3 regions of the Streptomyces sp. NPDC006385 genome follow, and region 2 is predicted to be linked to each of the others. Evidence: riboswitches for the same ligand, from Rfam matches in the RefSeq annotation. Region 2 holds a riboswitch; each other region holds the start of a gene.
The links. A riboswitch is a leader RNA that binds a small molecule or an ion and turns the genes downstream of it on or off. The one in region 2 is predicted to bind thiamine pyrophosphate.

Region 1 (2,261 bases), on a different contig from region 2:
AGGAGCTCTTTCCCGAGCTCATGACCGTCGTACGGCATCTGTCGACCGACCAGGGCGACACCCGCAAGACGCTGTGGCGGCTGTTCGACGGGACGCTCGTCGAGTCGGTGCTGATGCGGTACCCGGACCGGGTGACCATGTGCATCAGCTCGCAGGCGGGATGCGGGATGAACTGCCCGTTCTGCGCGACCGGGCAGGCGGGGCTGGACCGGAATCTGTCGACCGCCGAGATCGTCCACCAGATCGTGGACGGGATGCGGGCGCTGCGGGACGGTGAGGTGCCCGGCGGGCCCGCTCGGCTGTCCAACATCGTCTTCATGGGCATGGGTGAGCCCCTCGCCAACTACAACCGGGTCGTGGGCGCCATCCGCCGGCTCACCGACCCCGAGCCGGACGGGCTGGGGCTGTCCCAGCGCGGGATCACCGTCTCGACCGTCGGCCTCGTCCCGGCCATCCACCGGTTCGCCGACGAGGGCTTCAAGTGCCGTCTCGCGATCTCGCTGCACGCCCCCGACGACGAGCTGCGCGACACCCTCGTCCCCGTGAACACGCGGTGGAAGGTGCGTGAGGTGCTCGACGCCGGATTCGAGTACGTCGCCAGATCGGGGCGTCGGCTGTCCATCGAGTACGCCCTCATCCGCGACATCAACGACCAGGCATGGCGCGGTGACCGGCTCGGCCGGCTGCTCAAGGGCAAGCCGGTGCATGTGAACCTGATTCCGCTGAATCCGACTCCGGGCTCCAAGTGGACCGCTTCCCGGCCCGAGGACGAGAAGGCGTTCGTCGAGGCCATCGCCGCGCATGGTGTACCGGTGACGATCCGGGACACCCGGGGTCAGGAGATCGACGGGGCATGCGGGCAGCTCGCCGCGACCGAGCGGTAGTCTGACCGCCGTAAGAACATCTGCATATTCCGACAGGGGAGCGCCACAGCGCTGAGAGTGCGGTACCGGCCGCAGACCCTCCGAACCTGGCCCAGGTCATTCTGGGTAGGGAGATCGGTCATCACTCGAGCTGTTGCGCCCTGCCCGGAGCCCCAGAGGCCCCGGGCAGGGCCGCGTCTCTTCCTGGTCACTCCAGGAGGAATTAGTGAGCATCACCAAGAAGGCCACGGTCCTCGCCGCCGGTTTCGGACTCGTCGCGCTGCCCGCGCTGGCCGCGTGCGGGTCGTCCGACGGCGACGGCGGCAACGGCAGCGGCGGCGGGTCCAAGACCGTCACGCTCGTCAGCCACAACTCGTGGGCCGTCTCCAAGAGCGTCCTCGCCGCCTTCGAGAAGCAGTCCGGCTACAAGGTCAAGGTCCTGGAGGACGGCGACGCCGGTCAGGCCGTCAACAAGGCGATCCTGACCAAGGACAACCCGCAGGGCGACGTCTTCTTCGGCGTCGACAACACCCTGCTCTCCCGGGCGCTCGACAACGACCTGTTCCAGTCGTACGAGCCGAAGGGCGCCGACACCATCAAGCCCGAGTACCTCGCCGACCAGGACGAGCACCGGGTCACGCCCATCGACACCGGCGACATCTGCGTCAACTACGACAAGGCGTACTTCAGCAAGCACAAGCTGGCCCCGCCGACGTCGTACGACGATCTGATCAAGCCCGCGTACAAGAACCTCCTCGTCACCGAGAACGCCTCCACCTCCTCGCCCGGCCTCGGCTTCCTGCTGGGCACGGCCGCGAAGTACGGCGACGACGGCTGGCAGGACTACTGGAAGAAGCTCAAGGCCAACGGCGTCAAGGTCGTCGACGGCTGGGAGCAGGCGTACAACGAGGAGTTCTCCGGCTCCGCCGGCGGCAAGAAGGCGAAGGCCGACCGGCCGCTCGTCGTGTCGTACGCCTCCTCGCCGCCCGCCGAGGTGATCTACGCCGACCCGAAGCCGAGCACCGCGCCCACGGGCGTGGCGACCGGCACCTGCTTCCGCCAGGTCGAGTACGCGGGACTGCTGAGCAACGCCGAGAACACCGAGGGCGGCAAGGCGCTGCTCGACTTCATGCTCACCAAGACCTTCCAGGACGACATGCCGCTCAACATGTTCGTCTACCCGGTGCGGGAGGGCGCCCAGGTGCCGGAGGAGTTCGTGAAGTACGGACCGCAGGCCGAGGATCCCGAGACCATGGACCCGGCGAAGATCGCCGACAACCGTGACGACTGGGTCAAGTCGTGGACCTCGCTCGTACTGAAGTAGCAGCTCCCCGGAAGCGGGTCACGCGGAGCGCGGCGGTGGGGCTCGGCCTCGTCGCCGTGCCCGTCGCGTTCTTC
Region 2 (2,261 bases):
CAGCGAAGTCGTCGCCATGACCTTCACCGAAGCCGTCCCCATGACCGTGGCGGGAATCGTGCCCGTGACCACTTCCGGAGTCGAGACCTTGACCGTGACCACTACCGGAGCCGAAACCTTGACCGTGACCATCTCCGGAATCGCGACCGGGACCACGACCACTTCCGGAACCGAGACCGTGGTCACGACCACTTCCGGAATCGCGACCGTGACCATGACCACTTCCGGAGCCGTGACCAGCCCCGCCCCCGCCCCCGGACCCCTGCCCCGGTACGCCGCGGTAGCCGGGACCGTAACCCTGCACGCCACCCGAACCGGGTCCGCGTTCGTGCCCGCCGCCGACCCCGCTCCCGCGCTCCTGCATCCCACCGGAGCCCTGGCCGTGTTCGTGCCAGCCGTCGGATCCAGCCGCGTCACCGTCGGGACCGCCTCCGGCACCACGGCCGAAGCCACTGTCGTAGGCACCGTCGTATCTGCCGCGGGGAATCGCCGAACCCCGGCCGTCGGTACGGCCGTTGCCCCGCGCGGGGCCGTTTCCGGAGCCGGAGCCGCGGTGCGGCTCGGGCGGTGGGTACGGAGGTTCATGCGTCGTGGTCACCGACCGATCATCGCAAGAACGACGGGGGCCCTCTGTTCACCGCGCCCGAATTGACGCTAGCGTGGAGCCACCTTTGTACACGCGGGAGCTCGGAGCACCGGGCTGAGAGGGCGCTGACCTCCGTCCCAGCGATGTTTCACATGAAACATCACCCATCGCGAGTGATGTTTCACACGAAACGTCGGCAGACGGAAGCCGCTGCGTCGACCGCCGAACCTGTTACCGGGTAATGCCGGCGTAGGGAGTAGGTCTCATGACCATCAAGGACGCGCGCACGCCTGCCTCCGTTCAGGACGAGAAGTCCCAGGAGGCCGGGAAGTCCATCGGCTGGCACAAGGCGTACGTCGAGGGCTCACGCCCCGATCTGCGGGTGCCGGTCCGCCAGGTGCACCTCACCAACGGGCAGTCGGTCACGCTGTACGACACGTCGGGCCCGTACACCGATCCACTCGCCGAGACAGATGTCCGCCGCGGACTGCCCGCGCTGCGGGAGAACTGGATCATCGCCCGCGGCGACACCGAGGAGTACGCGGGCCGCCCCGTCCGTCCCGAGGACGACGGGATCAAGCACACCTCGCCACGTGGCGGCCTGCGCAACCTCGACGCGGTCTTTCCCGGACGGCCGCGCCAGCCGCGTCGCAGCCGGGACGGCAAGGCCGTCACACAGCTCGCCTACGCGCGCCGTGGCGAGATCACCCCGGAGATGGAGTTCGTGGCCATCCGCGAGAACGTTTCTCCCGAGGTGGTGCGTGAGGAGATCGCGTCAGGCCGGGCGGTGCTGCCCGCCAACGTGAACCACCCGGAGATCGAGCCGATGATCATCGGCAAGCGGTTCCTGGTGAAGGTCAACGCCAACATCGGCAACTCGGCGGTCACCTCCTCCATCGAGGAGGAGGTCGAGAAGATGACCTGGGCGACGCGCTGGGGCGCCGACACGGTCATGGACCTGTCCACCGGCCGCAACATCCACACCACCCGCGAATGGGTGCTGCGCAACTCCCCCGTACCGATCGGCACGGTGCCGCTGTACCAGGCACTGGAGAAGGTCGACGGCAGGGCCGAGGATCTGACCTGGGACATCTACAAGGACACGGTCATCGAGCAGGCCGAGCAGGGTGTGGACTACATGACGGTCCACGCGGGCGTGCGCCTGCCGTACGTGCCGCTCACCGCCAACCGCAAGACCGGCATCGTCTCGCGCGGCGGCTCGATCATGGCCGCGTGGTGCCTGGCGCACCACAAGGAGAGCTTCCTGTACGAGAACTTCGAGGAGCTCTGCGAGATCCTCGCGGCGTACGACGTCACATACTCGCTGGGTGACGGCCTCAGGCCCGGCTCGATCGCGGACGCCAACGACGAGGCGCAGTTCGCGGAGTTGAAGACGCTCGGAGAACTCAACCGGATTGCCAAGCGTTTCAACGTACAGACCATGATCGAGGGCCCGGGACATGTCCCGATGCACAAGATCAAGGAGAACATCGACCTTCAGCAGGAGATCTGCGATGAAGCTCCGTTCTATACGCTCGGCCCGCTGACGACCGACGTCGCCCCGGCGTACGACCACATCACCTCCGGCATCGGTGCCGCGATGATCGCCTGGTGGGGCACGGCCATGCTCTGCTACGTCACGCCCAAGGAGCACCTGGGCCTGCCCAACCGTGAC
Region 3 (2,261 bases), on a different contig from region 2:
CAGCCGGAGTTCGATGTCGAGGGCGTCGAAGTCGACGTCGAAGGCGGACCCCTCGGCCTTGCCGAGCAGCACGGCCTTGGACAGGGGCGGCCGGTCGTACGGCTGGTGGGGCTCGGCGCCGATCAGTGTGACGGTCCCGGTGAAGCCCCGCTCCCGCAGGGCGACCGCGGTCTGCACACCGGCCATGCCCGCGCCGGCGACGACCACGCGCCGCGCCTGTGACGTGCCCTGTCGCTGCGTCTGCTCGCTCACCTGATCACCATAGACAACTGACAATTCGTCAGTCAGGGGGCATGCTCAGTGACCTGCTCCACAACACTCGTCCCCGCGCCCGCCTGCGACTCCCACTCCCAGGTCTCCTCCAGGCGCACCCGTCCGTCGGGCAGCTCGCTGACCGTCGACACACAGTGCCCCGACGACGTCGTGCCGTCCCGCTTGAGCTGCACGTAGCGGAAGTCCAGCCGGTCGCCTTCCCTGGTGCCCACGAGGTGTCCGCGTACGACGTCGCCGCCCGCGTACTCCGCCCAGACCTCACCCTCCTTCTCGTGGTACGTGAACCGGGTGCGGGTACCCACCTGACCTGGGGCTTGATCGGCCACAGGGGCGAGGACGAGACCGTCGAGCGAACGGGCCACGGGCACAGGCTCCCTTACTGAGACACACGGCGGCGGGCTAGGGTGGCCAACGTAGAGCACTCGCGGGAGCCCGGACGCACCGGGCTGAGAGGGAGGCTGGCGGCCTCCGACCGTACGAACCTGATCCGGGTCATGCCGGCGAAGGGAGGGGCTGGACGCCCATGTCGCGTACGCGAACGTCAGACGTCCTCGTCATCGGGGGCGGCATCATCGGCCTGGTCACGGCGTGGCGGGCCGCGCAGAGCGGGTTCTCCACGGCTGTCGTGGACCCCGAGCCGGGCGGCGGCGCCGCCCAGGTGGCGGCCGGGATGCTGGCCGCCGTCACGGAGCTGCACTACGGCGAGCAGACGCTGCTGGGCCTGAATCTGGCCTCGGCCCGCCGCTACCCCGACTTCGTGGCCGAGCTCACCGACCTCACCGGCCATGACCTCGGCTACCGCCGCTGCGGCACGCTCGCCGTCGCGCTGGATTCCGACGACCGGGCCCACCTGCGGGAACTGCACGCCCTTCAGCGCCGGTCGGGGCTGGACTCCGAGTGGCTGTCGGGGCGCGAGTGCCGGCGTCTGGAGCCGATGCTCGCGCCGGGCGTGCGCGGCGGGCTGCGCGTGGACGGGGACCACCAGATCGATCCGCGGCGGCTGGCCGGGGCACTGGTGGCCGCGTGCGAGCGGGCCGGTGTGGTCTTCCACCGGGCCTGGGCCGAGCGCTTCGACGTCGTACGGGACCGGGCCGCCGGTGTCACCACGGCGGACGGCACCGAGCTGCGCGCGGGCCAGGTGGTCCTCGCCGCCGGCAGCCGCAGCGGGCGGCTGCCCGGGGTCCCCGCCGACGTACTGCCGCCGGTCCGCCCGGTGAAGGGCCAGGTGCTGCGGCTGACGGTGCCGAAGCGGTACGCGCCGTTCCTGAGCCGGACCGTACGGGCCGTGGTGCGCGGCAGCCACGTGTATCTGGTGCCGCGCGAGAGCGGGGAGCTGGTCGTCGGGGCGACGAGTGAGGAGCTCGGCTGGGACACGACGGTGACCGCGGGCGGGGTGTACGAGCTGCTGCGCGACGCGCACGAGCTGGTGCCGGGCATCACGGAGCTGCCGCTCACCGAGACGCGGGCGGGTCTGCGCCCCGGCTCCCCCGACAACGCGCCGCTGCTCGGCCCGACCGAGCTGGCGGGGCTGCTGCTGGCCACCGGGCACTACCGCAACGGCGTGCTGCTCACGCCGGTCACCGGCGACGCCATGGCGCAGGTCCTGGCCACCGGTGAACTCCCGGAAGAGGCCCGGCCGTTCACGCCCAGGCGCTTCAGTCCCGCCGCACTCACGGAGCAGCCCGCATGAGCCACCCGGTCACCATCTCGGTCAACGGCGAGCGTCGGCGGATCGAGCCCGGCACAGCTCTCGACGCGCTCGTGAAGTCCCTCACCGCGGCGCCCTCCGGAGTGGCCGCCGCCCTCAACGAAACCGTCGTCCCGCGCGCGCAGTGGCCGTCGACGTCCCTCTCGGAGGGCGACCGCGTCGAGGTCCTCACCGCCGTCCAAGGAGGCTGAACCATGGCCGACGATCCCTTTGTCATCGGCGACACGTCCTTCACGTCCCGCCTGATCATGGGCACGGGCGGGGCGCCCAGCCTGGACGT

Region 1: linked by a shared signal. The riboswitch ahead of ABZ078_RS02745 (thiamine ABC transporter substrate-binding protein) and the one ahead of thiC (phosphomethylpyrimidine synthase ThiC) in region 2 are both predicted to bind thiamine pyrophosphate.
Region 3: linked by a shared signal. The riboswitch ahead of thiO (glycine oxidase ThiO) and the one ahead of thiC (phosphomethylpyrimidine synthase ThiC) in region 2 are both predicted to bind thiamine pyrophosphate.

What each region holds. Positions count from the first base shown of each region.
Region 1 is NZ_JBEXQG010000003.1:20,175-22,435, reverse strand. Features, by position in the region: gene rlmN (23S rRNA (adenine(2503)-C(2))-methyltransferase RlmN) at 1-884, shown strand, start outside; TPP riboswitch at 909-1,014, shown strand; gene ABZ078_RS02745 (thiamine ABC transporter substrate-binding protein) at 1,090-2,187, shown strand; gene ABZ078_RS02740 (iron ABC transporter permease) at 2,163-2,261, shown strand, end outside.
Region 2 is NZ_JBEXQG010000066.1:13,752-16,012, forward strand. Features, by position in the region: partial or broken gene ABZ078_RS34815 (YibE/F family protein) at 1-19, opposite strand, end outside; TPP riboswitch at 670-859, shown strand; gene thiC (phosphomethylpyrimidine synthase ThiC) at 852-2,261, shown strand, end outside.
Region 3 is NZ_JBEXQG010000045.1:21,119-23,379, forward strand. Features, by position in the region: gene ABZ078_RS28730 (FAD-dependent oxidoreductase) at 1-252, opposite strand, end outside; gene ABZ078_RS28735 (hypothetical protein) at 285-635, opposite strand; TPP riboswitch at 688-799, shown strand; gene thiO (glycine oxidase ThiO) at 797-1,963, shown strand; gene thiS (sulfur carrier protein ThiS) at 1,960-2,172, shown strand; gene ABZ078_RS28750 (thiazole synthase) at 2,176-2,261, shown strand, end outside.